DNA from 4 places in the Pseudarthrobacter sp. fls2-241-R2A-168 genome. Region 3 is predicted to be linked to each of the others. Evidence: riboswitches for the same ligand, from Rfam matches in the RefSeq annotation. Region 3 holds a riboswitch; each other region holds the start of a gene.

Region 1 (4,192 bases), on a different contig from region 3:
GTCTTCGGCCGCAAATGAGGCTGGTTCCCGGCGGGTTGCTGTGATAGGTACCACAGTCCAGGTCCGGCGTCCGCACCCTGCCCCACCATAGTACCGGCCCGCACGCCGGCGGTTGTTCAGGCGTGCAGGCGCGGCGCGTCAAAGAAGTCCACTTCCAGCCGGCAGGACTGCTTGAACGCCGTGATCATCGCGTCCCTGTCCGCGGCCGAGGCGTTGCGTGCCGCCTCATCCACAATGGCAATGGCCTGGCGGGTGGCGGCGGCGAAGCCCTCATCAGCGTAGGTGCGCAGCCAGGCAGCGTATGGGTGCCCGGCAGGTTCGCCGGCGGCGAGGAACTGGGCGTGCAGGGATGCACCAACCTCTGCGTACAGCCAGAAGCAGGGCAGGACCGCTGCGGCCAGCACTGCATAACTGCCCGACGCCGAAGCCGCGGTCAGGTGGTCAACGTAAGACTTCGTTACCGGGCCAAGTTCCGGCCGGACGGCGCGGGTGCTCAGCCAGGAGCGGTGAAGTTCCGACTCGACCTCCAGGCACTGGCTGGCAGACCCGGCCCAGAAGAGCTGTTCTGCCTCGGTGGGCGCCAAGGCGCTGGCCCGTGCCAACACCCGGGAGTAGCCGTTGAGATAGATGGCGTCCTGCGCAAGGTAGTACGCGAACTCCTGCTCCTCAAGGCTGCCGGAGACCAGGCCGCGGATGAAGTCCAGGGCGTAGATATCCTCCAGGTCCGGCTGGGCCTCACTCCAGAGCCGGGCGGCGAAGCTGCCTTCAGAGGGAATCGGCGGCAGGTGGTGGAAATGGTGCACCGGGCCGTTGCCGGTTCCCACCTCCAACGTTCCCGACGCTTCCAGCGCGCCTGCCAGCCACGGCTTGACCTCACGGAGTGACGCTTCCCAGTCCCCCAGCCGCGCTTGGGCAGTAGCCATCGCGGAGGACAGCGAACAGCCGGTCCCGTGGCTGTTCCGGGTTGCCACCCGCTCCCCGGACAGCACCACAATGTCACTGGACAGCAGGCCCGCGGTGTTGACCAGGGCATCCGGGCACTCGCTGCCGTCCAGGTGGCCGCCCTTGACCAGCACGGTGGCCCCGGTAGCCGCGGAGAGGGCGCGTCCCTGTTCCAGGGCTCCCGCCCAGTCCTCCTGCACGTCGCCGCCCACCAGCATGGCGAGTTCAATGAGGTTGGGGGTGATGAGGTGGGCCAGCGGCAGGAGTCCGCGCAGCGCGGCTTCGGCGGACTCCTGCAGGAGCCGGTCGCCGCTGGTTGCCACCATCACCGGGTCCAGGACCACGACGGCGGGACGGACCTTGCGCAGCCAGTCCCCCACCGCTTCGATCACCTCGGCACTGCCGAGCATTCCGATCTTGACGGCATCGATGCCGATGTCGTCGCTGACGGCATCCAGCTGCGCAGCCAGGAAATCGGCCGGCGGAACGTGAACGGACCGGACGCCATGGGTGTTCTGGGCGGTAAGGGCCGTGATGGCGGCCATTCCGTAGCCGCCCAATGCCGCAATGCTTTTGAGGTCGGCCTGGATGCCGGCTCCCCCGGACGGATCAGAACCGGCAATGGACAGCACTCGTGGCACAGGGCGGCAAGGTGCCGTGGGTGCTGGGAAGAAGGCTGCGGAGACGGAAGTTGGGGTGGCAGCGGGTATTGCAAGAGTCGCAGACAAGAGGACATCCCTTCGCCGGTGCTAGCCGGACAGGTTCAACGGGTGTGGATCTCAGCCGGCTCTCTGCGCGGCACCCCGTGTCGGTTCCCCAGCCTAGCTTTTTTGGCCGGTGCAGGCAGAAGGTGACACATTGCGACCCGACTGAACTGTCTTCCTGAGCCCTGAACTGTCTTCCTGAGCCTTGAACTGTCTTCCTGAGCCTTGAACTGTTCGGCAGAAGGTATGGCAATGCCCGGCCGGCCACGGGTGTGGCTGGCCGGGCATTGCCTGCTGATTGTCAGCGCTGTTTGCTCCTAGAGCTCCGAGGCCGGGACCCCTACGCCCAGGATGATGGGCGCTTCGGCCCCCTTGGCTGCCGGCTTTTCAGCACCCGCGCTTCCGGTGCCGGCCGGCTGGGGGGCCTTCGCCTCATGGGAGTGGCCCGTGCCGGCCGGAGCAACGTTCTCGTGCTGCTCCACGGTGGTTTCATTTGCAGCACCCTGGGCGCGGCTGGCGCTGCGGTGGCGCCGGGGCCGGCGCTGCCGCGTCTGCTCGAGCGTGTGGTCGCTGTAGTCCTTCTCCGGTGCCTCAGCGCGCTGGGGAGCGGGCTGGGACTGCTGCGCCGGCGCCGCCTGTTCAGCCCGCGGGTTCTGCTCCTGCGCCTGCTCGTGCGCCTGCTCAGGTTCAGCCTGCTCCTGCCGCGCTTCAGTGTCCGGCCGGGCTTCCGGTTCCGTGGCCGGCTGGCCAAGGTGGGCGAACGCTTCGGCGAGCCGGTCCAGGGTCAGTGCCGGCCGGGGCTGCTGTTCCTCCGCGTGCTCCACAAACGGCAGTACCACCTTCTCGCCGCCGAAGGTCAGCACGGCAGCCGGACGGGTATCGGCGTCGCGCTTTTCAACAGCCGGTGCGGGAGCGGGCTGATCCCCAGCCGCCTGCTTGGCTGCCGCCACCTCGTCATCATGCAGGTGCGCTGCGTGCGCAGCGGCGGCGATGTTGGCCAGTGCCAGCCTGGTGGCTTCTGCCTTGGCGTGCCGTTCAGCGTCCGAGGGGTCGGGGTGCACGGTGTGGATCTGCACGGCAGCAGCAGGCGCTGCTTCGGGCTGCTGGCCGCCGCGGCCCCGGCGCCGCTTCCGGTCGGGGCGGGCACCGGGCTGGTTGTTGTCCGGGCGCAGGCTGTCAGGGCGGTGGCCTTCATTGCGCGCTTCGGGGCGGCTGTCAGCACGCTGGACGTGGTGCTCGGCGGCCACGATGTTGGCGCGGCGGTGCTCCACGGGGTCGTCGTGGGTGACCACGCCGCGGCCTGCGCACGCTTCACACTGTTCGCCGAACACTTCGAGCAGGCCGGTGCCCATCCGCTTGCGCGTCATCTGGACCAGGCCCAGCGAGGTGACCTCGGCCACCTGGTGCTTGGTGCGGTCGCGTCCCAGGCATTCCACCAGGCGGCGCAACACGAGGTCGCGGTTGGATTCGAGGACCATGTCAATGAAGTCGATGACGATGATGCCGCCGATATCGCGCAGCCGGAGCTGGCGGACCACTTCCTCCGCGGCCTCGAGGTTGTTTTTGGTCACCGTCTCTTCGAGGTTTCCGCCGCTGCCGGTGAACTTGCCGGTATTGACGTCCACCACGGTCATGGCTTCGGTGCGGTCGATCACCAGCGAACCGCCGGAGGGCAGGAAGACCTTACGCTCCAGCGCCTTGTGGATCTGCTCGTCGATGCGCCAGGCGGCGAAGATGTCCTGGTCCTTGGTCCACTTCTCCAGGCGGCCCACCAGGTCCGGAGCCACGTACGTGACGTAGGCCTCGATGGTGTCCCAGGCTTCCTCGCCGGAGACGATCAGTTTGGAGAAATCTTCGTTGAAGACGTCGCGGACCACCTTGATGGTGAGGTCCGGTTCGCCGTAGAGCAGCTCCGGGGCAAGGATCTTGGTGGACTTCGACTGGCTCTCGATGCCCTCCCACTGGGCGCGCAGCCGGTTGATGTCGTGCGTCAGCTCTTCCTCGGACGCACCCTCCGCAGCTGTGCGCACAATCACGCCGGCGTGCTCGGGAAGGCGGTCCTTCAGGATCCGCTTGAGGCGGTTGCGCTCGACGTCGGGCAGCTTGCGGGAGATGCCGGTCATGGAACCGCCGGGCACGTACACCAGGTAGCGGCCTGGCAGCGAGATCTGGCTGGTCAGGCGGGCGCCCTTGTGGCCCACGGGGTCCTTGGTCACCTGGACCAGGACCGTATCGCCTGACTTCAGGGCGTTTTCGATGCGGCGCTGTTTGCCCTCGAGATTAACGGCTTCCCAGTTGACCTCGCCGGCGTACAGGACCGCGTTACGGCCGCGTCCGATGTCCACGAAGGCAGCTTCCATGGACGGCAGCACATTCTGGACCTTGCCCAGGTAGACGTTGCCGATCAGGGAGTCCTGCTGTGTCTTGGATACAAAGTGCTCGGCCAGGACGCCGTCTTCGAGGACGGCGATCTGGATTCTGTCGTCGCGCTGGCGGACGATCATCTGCCGGTCCACGGATTCGCGGCGGGCCAGGAACTCTGCTTC
Region 2 (4,192 bases), on a different contig from region 3:
CCGTTCCCGTTGCCGTTCCCGTTCTTGCCGTTGCCGTTTTTCCCGTTGTCCTTTTGGGGCTTGGAACCGGAAATGACGATCGCGTCGAACTCCTGGCCCACGTGGTTGACCAGCAGGGCCGCCTCCACAGTGTCCAGGGCCATTTTCTCCATCCGCGACGCCAGTTGGTCGGATCCGGCCATGATTTCCGGCAACGTTGGCAGGGCATCCCGTGCCCAGCCCGGTACCTTGCCGCCGTTGCTCAACGCCTCACAGATGACCAGGACAAAGCGGTCCACCAGGCGGCGCAGCGGGGCAGTGGTGTGCGCATAGGCGGCGCCGATGGCGGACTGGACGGCATCTTCGGGCACGGACCCGTCAAAGGCCGTGTAGGCAGCGCCGCGGAACAACATCCCGGCGGAGTGCATGATGGCCAGTTGGCGGGGATCGGTGGGGTCCAGGCTCCGCAGGTACTCGCCGTAGCTGACTTCACCGTCCCAGGGCTTGCCCAGGGCTTCGGTCTGCAGCCGGAAATGGTTCAGCGAGCGCTCATCGGGCGATGGCATGGTGCGCAGGATGCCCACTTTTCCCGTGAGCATGAGGCGGGCCGCTGCCATTCCGGTCATCAGCGAGATCTGGGCGTTCCAGTCCTCCACGGGCAGCTGGGGAGCAGCAGCGATCCGGTAGCCGCCGTCGGGCAGCTGGACGATCTCCTGGTCGGGCATGTTCAGGCTGGCGCCGCCGCGGGCACGCTCCAGTTCCACGCGCTTGAGCCCCACCTCTTTAAGGAGCTTCAGCACCGGCGGAGCCGTTCCGGCGTCCAGTTCCGCCTGCGTGCCCTTGTAGCTGAGCTTGGCCCGGCTGCGGATACGGGCCCGCCTGACGGCGACGGACGTGACCTCCGCGGCACTGTCCAGGCGGAAATCCCAGACGAATGCAGAGCAGTCCTGGTCCGGAAGGAGGCTGCCGGCCTGTTCACTGATGATTTCCGGATGCAGCGGGATCCGCCCGTCGGGGGCGTAGAACGTCTGTCCGCGGCGCCTTGTTTCCGCGTCCAACGGTCCGCCGGGCGTGACGAATGCGGGCACGTCGGCGATGGCGTAGAGCACGTGGTACCCGTCGCCGTCGGGCTCGATGAACAGTGCCTGGTCCAGGTCGGTGGAGGAGGCGGGATCAATGGTGACGAACTCGACGGCGGTGAGGTCGTAGGCGGGCAGCTGCAGGGATTCGACGGCCGCTTTGGCATCCGCCACGGCGTCGTCAGGGTAGGCGCCAGGCAGCTCCAGTTCGGTCCGCAGCGCACTGAGCGCCGCCTCGAGCGCGTTGTTGTGCTCGTGGACGTTGGGAGCCAGCCGATGGTGTGACACGAAAATCAGCCTAACTCGAATTCCGGCGATAATGCAGGCATCCGGGCCGGGAAGGGCGCACGGTAAAACCAGGGTAGCGGGCGTCAGCGGACCGGATGGTCAGTGAACCGTATCGCCGGAGACCGGACAGCCTCAGGAACCGGGGGCATCCAAGGCTGCGAGGAGCGATGCGGCGGCGGCCGAGGGATCGTCCGCCTCCGTGATGGCCCGGACCACCACAATGCGGCGGGCGCCTGCTTCCACTACCTGCTCAACGTTGCCGTGGTCGATGCCGCCGATGGCAAACCAGGGGACACCGGCGTCGGGCTGTCCTTCCTGTCCCGCAGCACTGGCCGCCGCGGCAGCGTACTTCACCAGCTCAAGCCCGACGGCGGCCCGCCCCGGTTTGGTGGGCGTTGCCCACACGGGGCCCACGCAGAAGTAGTCCAGCCCCGCGGGTCCGGACGCTGCCGAGAGAGCCGCGTCCACCTGCTCAGGTGCATGGCTGGACAGTCCGATGGCTGCGTTGCCGTTGAGCAGGGTGCGCGCGGCAGCGAGGGGAAGGTCCTTCTGGCCGATGTGGAACACCGGAGCGCCGGACAGCACTGCTATGTCAGCCCTGTCGTTGACAGCCCACAGCCGGCCGTGGCGCTCCGCGGTTTCCTTCAGCACGGCCAGGAGTTCCAGCTCCTCTGCGGCCTCGATGGTCTTGTCCCGGAGCTGGATGATGTCCACGCCGCCGGCAAAAGCGGCATCCACGAACTGCCCGAAATCGCCGCGGTCCTTGCGGGCATCCGTGCAGAGGTATAGGCGCGCGGAGCTGAGGCCGTTGCTGATTTTAGTGGTGCTGAGGACATCGGTGCCGGCGGCAGGAGTGTGGGACACATTCATGGGGGCAAGCCTAGTTCCTCTACACTTGCCTCGTACTGCGGGAGCCCGCGGCAGCTGTCACAAAGCGCCGGGCTGAGAGGGCGTCAGAGCCGACCGCTTGACCTGATCCGGCTAGTACCGGCGTAGGGAAGGAGACACATGGGTGCACTATCTGGCCGCGGCGCAACGGAACAACAGGCCGCGCCCGCCGGCGGCACCATCCGGGCTGACGTCGCCGTCATTGGCGGCGGAGTGATCGGCCACGGCATCGCCTGGGAGGCGCAACGCTCGGGGCGCTCCGTGGTGCTCATCGACGACGCACCGGGTTCCGGGGCCAGCCGGGCGGCCGCCGGAATGCTCGCCCCCGTCAGCGAACTGCACTATCAGGAGGAGGGCCTTCTGGAGCTGATGCTGGATAGTTCGACGCGCTGGCCCGCTTTTATTGCCGGGCTCCGCGCAGCATCGGGTGCTGATCCGGGATACATCACGACGCCGACCCTCGCCGTGGGTGCCGACGCCGCTGACCGCCGGGCACTGATGGACCTGCGCGGAGTACAGCAGGCCAACGGCCTCACCGTGGAACCGCTCACCGTCCGCGAAGCCCGTCAACGGGAGCCACTGCTCAGCCCGGCGATCGCCTGCGCGCTGGACACCCCGGCCGATCACCAGGTGGATCCGCGGCTGCTGGTGGACTGCCTGCGCCAGGCGCTCGCCGGCCACGGCGGACACGGCAGCGGCAGTGACGCGAACAGGACCAGTGGCGAGGGTGCCCACAGCGGGACCGGGGGCGATGGCACAGCTGTAGCAGGCGCCGTCGACGGCTACTCGGTGCCGGACAAAGCACGAGGGCTGCTGTGGCAGGACGGCGCCGTTGCCGGCGTGCAGTTGGCCTGCGGGGGAACCATCCTGGCCGCAGAGACCGTGGTGGCGAACGGGCTGCACGCGGCAGAACTTCAATCACTCCCGGAAGGCCTGCACCTTCGGCTGCGGCCCGTCTATGGGGACATCCTGCGGCTCGCCGTGCCCCGGCACCTGCAGCCGTTAGTGACCTCCACCGTCCGCGGACTGGTCCACGGCGTTCCGGTGTACATCGTTCCCCGGCGGGACGGCACCGTGGTCATTGGGGCAACCCAGCGCGAAGACGCGCCGGCTACTGCGCATGCCGTTTCCGCCGGTGGCGTCTACCAGCTCCTGCGCGACGCGCAGGTGCTGGTTCCCGCCGTCGCCGAACTCGAACTGCTGGAATGCACCGCCCGCGCCCGGCCCGGAACCCCGGACAATGCCCCGCTGCTGGGGCGCGTGCCCACAACGCACGGCATTGCGGGACAGGCCGGACACGTCCCCGGCCTCATCGTGGCCACCGGGTTCTTCCGCCACGGCGTCCACCTGACGCCGGCCGCAGCCGCCGTCTGCCGGGACCTCCTGGACGGCCGCGAGGATCCCCGCTGGGCACCCTTCAACCCGGCCCGCTTCAACGCCACACCCGCCGCGACTACCCGCTTCCCAACCGGCCGCCTGAGCCACCAACCGCCCACAAAGGAATCAGTATGAACATCACCTTGAACGGAACCCCGCACCCCGTGCCGGATGGTGCTTCCATCACCCAACTCGTCAGCCAGGTCACCGGCCGTCCCCTCGGTGCAGACGGGCAGGCCACGGATGGGCAGAAGCTCGGTGTGGCCGTGGCGCACAACGCCCAGGTAGTTCCGCGCAGCCAGTGGTTCGCCACTGCGCTCGCGGACGGCGACGAGGTCGAACTCGTCACGGCTGTGCAGGGAGGCTGACCCATGAGCGAAACCATCACTGCTGCAACCTCTGCCGCGCTCCACGATCCGCTGGTCATTGAGGGCGTCGAACTGGAATCCCGGCTCATCATGGGCACGGGGGGCGCACCCAGCCTGGACGGCCTCGGCGCTGCGCTCCTCGCCTCCGGGACAAGCCTGACCACGGTGGCCATGCGCCGCTATTCGACGGCGGAGACAGGCTCTCTGTTCCAG
Region 3 (4,192 bases):
AGGAGTTCGGACAGGAACGAGGCCAGCTCGGCCCAGGTGTTGGCATCCTGGCCGAACGTGGGTTCGTCCAGGACCAGGACCTGGGGATGCGCGGCCAGGACCGTTGCCACGGAAAGCCGCCGCTTTTCCCCGCCGGACAGCGTATAGGGGTTGGCGTCAACGAGCTCCGTCAGCCGCAACCGCTCCAGCAGCTCGTCCACCCGCTCCGCCCCGTGGCCAAGATGCCGCGGACCAAACAGAAGTTCGTCCAGCACTTTCCCTGTGACGAACTGGTGCTCAGGCTCCTGGAAAACGGTCCCCACGCGCTCGATCAGCTGCTCCGCCTTCCACCGGTAAGGATCAATTCCCGCACCCCGGCTGAGCGCCAGGGTGGCCGAGACCTTGCCGGCAACTGGCTCCAACAGCCCGGCAAGGGTCAGTGCGAACGTCGACTTTCCCGCGCCGTTGGGCCCGGTGATGGCCAGCGCCTGCCCGGCGCGGACCTGGGCGGAGATGCCCTGCTGCACGGGCACCGGCGGCAGCTTCCGGAACCCCTTGCGGCGGGCCCGTGCCCGCGAAACCGCCAGTTCCTCGGCGGCGAGGAGAAGGTCGCCGGTCCCGGGCACCGGGCCCTCCGCGCGCTGCCTGGTTTCCGGAACGTAGCCCGGCACCCAGACACCGGCCGCAATGAGCATGCTCCTGGCCTCGCTGAGCACCTGGTCCGGCGGACCGTCCAAAAGCACTGCGGACTCCGTGGACGAACCCGGCTGCAGCACCACGATCCGGTCCACCAGGTCCTTCCACACGGACACCCGGTGCTCCACCACCACCAGGGTTGCCCCGGTTTTGTCCAGGCAGCGCGCCACGGCATCGCGGACCTCCAGCACCCCGGCAGGGTCCAGGTTGGCTGTCGGCTCGTCGAGGAGGATCAGCCCGGGCCGCATGGCAAGGATGCCGGCGAGCGCCAGCCGCTGCTTCTGCCCGCCGGACAGGGCCGACGTCGGGTGGTCCAGCGGCAGGTGGGACAGGCCGACGTCGTCGAGCGCCTCGTGCACGCGCGTCCAGATTTCATCGCGGGGCACCGCAAGGTTCTCTGCGCCGAAGGCGACGTCGTCACCCACCCGGGACAGGACCACCTGCGTCTCCGGATCCTGCTGCATCAGGCCGGCGCGGCCTCGCTGCTCCCGCGGGGAGGCACTGTCAACCAGCAGCGAACCGGACTCGTCGGATTCGCCGGCGTCGCCGTCGTCGTTAACATCGCCCAGGACCCCCGCCAGGGCATGGAGGAGGGTGGACTTGCCCGCCCCGGAAGGGCCGAGGAGCAGCACACGCTCCCCCGGCTGGATGTCCAGATCAAGGGCACGGACCGCGGGTTTGGCCCGTCCGGCATGCCGCCAGCCCCAACCGCGGGCGCTGATGGCTGCCGGACGCACCGCAGCCGGCGCCCCGGAATGGGATGGAGCGGTCATCAGGAGAAGACTGGCTCCGTTGCTGCCTTCCGCGAGGCAAACGAGCCCAGGACTCCGGTCTTCGCCAGCCCGCGGGTGGCGATCCAGGACAGTGCCCCGGCAATGATGGCACCCGAGACTGCCGTGAAGATGATGTACGCCAGCTTGTCCCCGCCCGAGTACGCGATGTTCCAGCCCCACGGGGCGAAAGAGTCGTTAAGGCCGCAGAACAGGCCCGCCCCGGCACCGGCCAGCAGCGACACCGGCAGGTTGAACTTCCTGTACACGAAGATGGCGAAGATGATCTCTGCGCCCAAGCCCTGGACAAAGCCGGAGAACAGCACGGAGGCACCGTACTGCGACCCCATCAGCAGCTCGCCGGTGGCGGCCACGGTTTCGCAGAACAGCGCGGCGCCCGGCTTGCGGATGATGAGCATGCCCAGCACGGCCGGAATCATCCAGCCGCCGGCGATCAGGCCGGTCAGGGGCGGATAGACGGCGTTCATGGGGGCCGAGACTGCGGCAGCCCCCTGGGACCAGGCCCAGAAGATGACGCCGCCGGCGACGGCGATCAGGGCCGCCACCACAATGTCCACGACGCGCCAGGACCTACTGGTGGTCTTCTTTACTGCTGTTGTTGCCATGTGATCCTCCTGAGGAACAGGAGGGGAAAGTGCGGCAAAGGCACTGACTGCCGTTGCCGGACTTCGAGAACTCGACTCCCTTGCGCCGGTACTAACCGGATCAGGTTCGAGGGTCTGCGGCTGTCCGCACTCTCAGCGCCCACCTGCGGATCCTGGCATGGCCAGTGATGCCCGACGGCGGCGCTCCCCTGTCGTTAATTGATTCTGTGGGTAGATAAATAGCCCTGCTGGGCGTGGTCCAGTTTACACCGGAGGAGGGGTAGATTGTGGGCCATGACTGCCAATGCGCCGGATATGACTGAGTTCGATCCCGATTCCGATGACACCCAGCCTGAGGGCTCCCTGCAGGCCCTCATCGCGCGGATAGAGGGCGAAATCCGCGAGCTCCAGTTCCCCCGGTTTTCGATGGACGACGCCCTGAACCTGGGGCTCCTGCTGGTGGAACTGGGCAAGGAGGACCAGCTCCCCATCGCCATCGACATCACCAAGGGCGACCAGGTCCTCTTCCATGTGGCCCTGCCGGGCGCCACTCCGGACAACGAGTTCTGGATCCGGACCAAAAAGCGCACCGCCGCACGGTATGAGGTGCCGTCCCTGCTGGTGGGGCTGCGCGGACGGCTCGGCGGCGGCAGGATCGAGGACCACGCCTGGTTCGACCAAAGCCGGTATGCGGCCCACGGGGGCTCCTTTCCGGTCTACGTCGCAGATGTGGGCGCCGTGGCAACCGTGACCGTTTCGGGGCTGCCCCAGGTGCAGGACCACAACCTGGTGGTGCAGGCCCTGCGCGAAGTCCTTGGTTCGATGGGTGCTCACTGACGCAGCGTTCGAAGCTGCAAAGTTCCGGCGACGGGGAGGGGCATCGTGAGCAGTCCGTTGGGGGAGAACCAGGTGCGGGCGGCGGTGGACAAAGCCGAGGACGAGATGATCTACATTGGCCCGGACCATCCCTACTATCCCCTGCTCGCAGAACTTGTGGCCGCCGTCGGGAAGGCCTGGCAACAGGGGTATGAGCAGGGCCGCCACGGCGGGCACCACGCCAACCCCTACGCCTGGAACAACCCGGAGGAGTGAACTCCGGGTAGGAAGCGTGCTTAGCATTTATTAGTAATCATGCTTACTATGTTGTTCCCGGCTTTTGAGGAGTACAGCATATGGCGGTCAGCACCCGCGGCACCGACGCGAGGACGGGCCTGCAGAAGGCCACCCTTGCCACGAGCATCGTCTTCCTGCTGCTGGGGATGTTGGGATTCATTCCTGGCATTACCGATAATTTCGATTCCTTGGGCTTCGCCGGACCCGGCTCTAAAGCAGAGCTGTTCGGCGTTTTCCGAGTGTCGGTGCTGCACAATGCCGTCCATTTAGCGACAGCTATTGCGGGGCTGGTGATGGCCAGAACGCACCGGCAGGGACGGAACTTCCTCATTTACGGGGGCGTCGCCTACCTCTTCCTCTGGCTGTACGGCCTGCTGATGGGCGATGACCTGCCGGCAAACTTCCTTCCCGAAAACAATGCGGACAACTGGCTGCACCTGGCCTTGGGCCTGGCCATGATCGCCCTTGCCGTCCTGCTGTCGCCAAAGACCGTTCCCGGCGATAAGTCCTTTCCCGGCAGCCAGGGCATGGACCGCCCGGCCCGGAACCCGGACGAGCACAACCAGACCTAACGCCCACCGAAACCCGCTGTCGACGACGCAGCAGCGCCGCACGCCCAAAGGAGCACCATGAAGATCCCGGAACCTCGAGGTCCGATCACCAGCACCCTCTTTCGTGCCCTCACCTGCACGCCCGGCAGTGACGAGGGTGCCGCCGCCGTGGAGGACCTGCGCCTGCTGGCCAGGCCCAAGGCCTCCAAAGACATCATTGGCGACGACGACGTCCAACTGGCCCTCTTCTGCCTTTACGAGCTGCACTATTCGGGGCTGGAAGGGGTCAGTGACGAGTGGGAGTGGGAACCCGGGCTGATCCATCTGCGCCGCTTGATGGAGCGCCCGTTCGAAGCGGCGCTCCGGGCTGCCGCCGCCTCCGCCGCCGGAGAGATCAACGTGCCGCCCGCCGCGGAGCTCACCAGCGACGCCGTGGCGGACATCCTGTTTGGCCTCGCTGCCAGCGACACCGGCCCCA
Region 4 (4,192 bases), on a different contig from region 3:
CGTTCCGGCAGGCGGCATCCCAACGGGGTTCGCAGGCGGGCTCAGCGGACTGCGACCCGGATGTTGTTGCGCCAGGGATCCTCGAACCGCAGTTCCGCACCGGTGTGGTGCGCGGGCACCCCGGCGACCTTCAGCCGGTCAGCGAGCGCCCCGACGTCGTCCCCCGAGGGAACTTCGATGAGCACTTCACCCAGGCCAAGAGTGTCCTTGCGGGGCCCCGCCCCGCGGCTGTTCCAGACGTTCATCGCCATGTGGTGGTGGTACCCGCCGGCGGAGACAAAGAGTGCCTGTCCGTGCCAGCCGGCGGTCTTTTCAAAGCCAAGGGTGCCCACGTAGAAGTCCCGGGCCGACTGGACGTCGCCAACCTGGAGGTGGACGTGGCCGACTCCGGCCACTGTTCCGCGCTGGCGCTGCAGGGATTCTTCGGTGAGGTGCTGCTCCAGGTAGCGCTGTGGCGGCAGGGCGAGGCTGTCCATCACCACGTCAGTACCGTTCCAGGACCAGTTGCTCCGCGGGCGGTCCCAGTAGAGCTCAATGCCGTTGCCTTCGGGATCGGTGAAGTAGAAGGCCTCGCTGACGAGGTGGTCAGCACTGCCGGCGAAGGAGCGCGGCTCGAACCGGGCGGCAGTGGCGATGGTGGCTGCGAGGTCGGCCTGGTTCTCAAACAGCAGGGCCGTGTGGAAAAGGCCGGCTTCCCCCCTGCCGGGGAGGTTCAATCCCGGAGCGGGGGCAAGGTGGACCAGCGGCTTCTGGAGCCGGCCAAGGTACAGCCCGCCGTCCTGCTCGGCCACAACTTCAAGCCCCAGTGCACGCTGGTAGTAGTCGGTCATGACCTTCATGTCGCCCACCTTGAGCATCACGGTGCCCATAGTGAGGTCGGCAGGAAGAAGATCCTGGGTGGCGGCTTCTGCAGTCATTGAAAACTCCCGGTGCTGGGGCCCGTCGGGTTGGTGGGCCTGTCACTATTAAAATTACTTGAAGCTTCAATTTATTCCAAGCAGTTTTCAGGTTATCCGTGTCTCAGCGGACGACGCGCCCGCCCAGCACCACATGGGCCAACTCCTGCACCGTTTCCGGAACCTGCCGCGGATCCTCCCGGCAGAGTACGACGTCGGCCCGGGCACCTTCCTCGAGCGCGTCAACACCCAGCCACTTCCGGGCGCCCCAGCAGGCGGCGTCAAGGGCGGCGGCCACAGGCAGGCCTGCATGGTGGAGGGCCAGGATTTCATCACCGATCCGACCGTGGCGGATGACGCTGCCGGCATCCGTTCCGGCGTAGATCTTCACTCCGGCGTCGAAGGCCTCCAGCACCCGCTCCGCCCGCCGTTCCCACAGGGCACGCATATGGGCCGCATACCGCGGGAACTTGGGCTCCGCCTGCGCGGCTATGTCAGGGAAAGTGGCGATGTTGATGAGGGTGGGCACCATGGCAACACCCTGCTCCACGAACCGCGGAAGGTGCCGCGGCAACAGTCCGGTGGCGTGTTCGATGCAGTCAATGTCCGCGTCCAGCATCTGGTCCAGTGTTTCTTCGGCGAAGCAGTGCGCGGTGATCCTGGCACCTTCGTCGTGCACGGCCTGGACGGCGTCCTTGACGACGGCGGCAGGGAACGACGGCGCCAGGTCGCCGGCGCCGCGGTCGATCCAGTCCCCTACGAGCTTGACCCAGCCGTCGCCGTCGCGGGCCTGCTTCCGGACGGCTTCCACCAGGCCGTCGGGCTCGACTTCCTCGGCGAAGCCGCGGAGGTACCTGCGGGTCCGGGCGACATGCCTGCCGGCGCGGATCAGCAGCGGCCCGTTGCGGCTGCCCTGGAGGAAGCGGGTGTCTGCGGGGGAACCTGCGTCCCTGACCAGCAGCGTGCCCGCATTCAGGTCGGTCCTTGCCTGCTCTCCCGCCGTCGCTTCGTCAACGGCGCCACCGGTTCCCAGGCCGATATGGCAGTGGGCGTCAACGAATCCCGGCAGCACCCAGCCATCAAGGATCCTGTCCGGTTCCGCCGCCGGCCGCCGGAAGGTCAGCCTGCCGTCCACGGACCACAGCCCGCGTGCCTCGGTGTCCGGCCCGGTCAGGACGGCGCCGTTGAACTGGATGATCTCTGCCATGGATCTGCCTCGCTTTCCCGCCCGGACAGGCTAGCACCACCGGATGTGACACGGCCCTTCCGAAACAGCTGTGGTAGCTTCTTGGTGACCACACGGGTGCCCTTGCAGGGGCTGAGATCGGGCTGACGCAGCCTGCGACCGTTGAACCTGTCCGGGTAATGCCGGCGAAGGAAGTGAGTATTCCTTGAGTACACCAAATGCACAGCTCAACCCTGCCCAAATTCAGTCCGGCGGCCTGTCCGAAGGCCAGGACCAGCCACCCGTCACGCAGTCGCTGAAGTCCCATTCCCTGGCGTTTGTCGAAGACGCGGCGGCCGGGATACGGGTGCCGGTCACGGAAATCGAGCTGGCGGATTCACCGAACGGCCAGCCCAACGGGCCGTTCCGCGTCTACCGGACCGCCGGGCCCGGCAGTGATCCCGTCCGCGGCCTCACGCCATTCCGGGCTGAGTGGATAGCAGCGCGTGCGGACACGGAAGCTTACGGCGGCCGCGGGCGGAACCTGCTCGACGACGGACGCTCGGCTGTCCGCCGCGGTGCGGCCAGCGCCGAGTGGAAGGGCGCGCGGCCGGTGCCCCGCCGCGCCGTCGACGGCAGGACCGTAACCCAGATGCACTACGCCCGGCAGGGCGTGGTCACCCCGGAGATGCGGTTTGTGGCCCTGCGGGAGAACTGCGACGTCGAGCTGGTCCGAAGTGAAATTGCTGCCGGCCGGGCCATCATTCCCAACAACATCAACCACCCCGAATCCGAGCCGATGATCATCGGCAAGGCATTCCTGGTGAAGATCAACGCGAACATCGGCAACTCGGCCGTCACCAGTTCCATCGCCGAGGAAGTGGACAAACTGCAGTGGGCCACCCAGTGGGGCGCGGACACCGTGATGGACCTGTCCACCGGCGACGACATCCACACCACCAGGGAATGGATCATCCGCAACTCCCCCGTGCCGATCGGAACCGTTCCCATCTACCAGGCACTCGAGAAGGTCAACGGCGAAGCCAATGCCCTGACCTGGGAAATTTTCCGCGACACCGTGATCGAACAATGCGAGCAGGGTGTGGACTACATGACCATCCACGCCGGGGTTCTGCTCCGGTACGTGCCCCTGACGGCCAACCGCGTAACGGGCATCGTGTCCCGCGGCGGTTCGATCATGGCCGGCTGGTGCCTGGCGCATCACCAGGAGAACTTCCTCTACACACACTTTGACGAACTCTGCGAAATCTTCGCCCGGTACGACGTCGCCTTCTCCTTGGGTGACGGACTGCGGCCCGGGGCCACGGCGGACGCCAACGATGCGGCGCAGTTCGCCGAACTGGACACGCTGGCTGAGCTCACGCAGCGGGCATGGGAATACGACGTGCAGGTGATGGTGGAAGGCCCCGGCCACATTCCGTTCCACCTGGTGCGCGAAAACGTGGAGCGCCAGCAGGAGCTGTGCAAGGGTGCCCCGTTCTACACGCTGGGGCCGCTGGTCACCGACGTGGCGCCTGGCTACGACCACATCACCTCAGCCATCGGCGCCACCGAGATCGCCCGCTACGGCACCGCCATGCTGTGCTACGTCACGCCGAAGGAACACCTGGGCCTGCCCAACAAGGATGATGTTAAAACCGGGGTGATCACCTACAAGATCGCTGCCCACGCTGCGGACCTCGCCAAGGGCCACCCCGGCGCACACGAACGCGACGACGCCCTGTCCAAGGCACGGTTCGAGTTCCGCTGGCGCGACCAGTTCGCGCTGTCCCTCGACCCGGTGACGGCCGAGGCGTTCCATGACGAGACGCTGCCGGCCGAGCCGGCCAAGACGGCGCACTTCTGCTCCATGTGCGGACCCAAGTTCTGCTCCATGCGGATCAGCCAGGACATCCGGGACGAGTACGGTTCCGCGGCGGCGCAGGCGGCACTGGCTGATGCCGCGGCAGGGATGCGCGGAAAGAGCGAGGAGTTCCTGGCGGCCGGCGGCAAGGTTTACCTTCCGGAACTGAGCGTTCCCGCCGGAAGCCAGGGCGTCAGGACGCCCTAGGTGACTGGATCCTGCTCACATCCCGGATAAAGGACCGTAGGATGCGGTCCCCCTCCACGG

What was found. A riboswitch is a leader RNA that binds a small molecule or an ion and turns the genes downstream of it on or off. The one in region 3 is predicted to bind thiamine pyrophosphate.
Region 1: another riboswitch for thiamine pyrophosphate. It lies ahead of QRN11_RS08940 (bifunctional hydroxymethylpyrimidine kinase/phosphomethylpyrimidine kinase); the one in region 3 lies ahead of QRN11_RS22030 (ECF transporter S component).
Region 2: another riboswitch for thiamine pyrophosphate. It lies ahead of QRN11_RS13405 (FAD-dependent oxidoreductase); the one in region 3 lies ahead of QRN11_RS22030 (ECF transporter S component).
Region 4: another riboswitch for thiamine pyrophosphate. It lies ahead of thiC (phosphomethylpyrimidine synthase ThiC); the one in region 3 lies ahead of QRN11_RS22030 (ECF transporter S component).

The regions. Positions count from the first base shown of each region.
Region 1 covers NZ_JARVSG010000012.1:8,359-12,550, forward strand. The annotation lists gene QRN11_RS08940 (bifunctional hydroxymethylpyrimidine kinase/phosphomethylpyrimidine kinase) at 117-1,583, opposite strand; TPP riboswitch at 1,661-1,758, opposite strand; gene QRN11_RS08945 (Rne/Rng family ribonuclease) at 1,964-4,192, opposite strand, start outside.
Region 2 covers NZ_JARVSG010000019.1:108,306-112,497, forward strand. The annotation lists gene QRN11_RS13395 (RNB domain-containing ribonuclease) at 1-1,346, opposite strand, end outside; gene thiE (thiamine phosphate synthase) at 1,479-2,216, opposite strand; TPP riboswitch at 2,244-2,362, shown strand; gene QRN11_RS13405 (FAD-dependent oxidoreductase) at 2,355-3,746, shown strand; gene thiS (sulfur carrier protein ThiS) at 3,743-3,979, shown strand; gene QRN11_RS13415 (thiazole synthase) at 3,983-4,192, shown strand, end outside.
Region 3 covers NZ_JARVSG010000059.1:6,125-10,316, forward strand. The annotation lists gene QRN11_RS22025 (ABC transporter ATP-binding protein) at 1-1,448, opposite strand, end outside; gene QRN11_RS22030 (ECF transporter S component) at 1,448-2,071, opposite strand; TPP riboswitch at 2,131-2,271, opposite strand; gene QRN11_RS22035 (heme-degrading domain-containing protein) at 2,345-2,887, shown strand; gene QRN11_RS22040 (hypothetical protein) at 2,933-3,142, shown strand; gene QRN11_RS22045 (DUF4383 domain-containing protein) at 3,223-3,735, shown strand; gene QRN11_RS22050 (iron-containing redox enzyme family protein) at 3,793-4,192, shown strand, end outside.
Region 4 covers NZ_JARVSG010000028.1:18,434-22,625, forward strand. The annotation lists gene QRN11_RS15235 (VOC family protein) at 42-917, opposite strand; gene QRN11_RS15240 (amidohydrolase family protein) at 1,021-2,103, opposite strand; TPP riboswitch at 2,186-2,293, shown strand; gene thiC (phosphomethylpyrimidine synthase ThiC) at 2,288-4,132, shown strand; gene QRN11_RS15250 (alpha/beta fold hydrolase) at 4,119-4,192, opposite strand, start outside.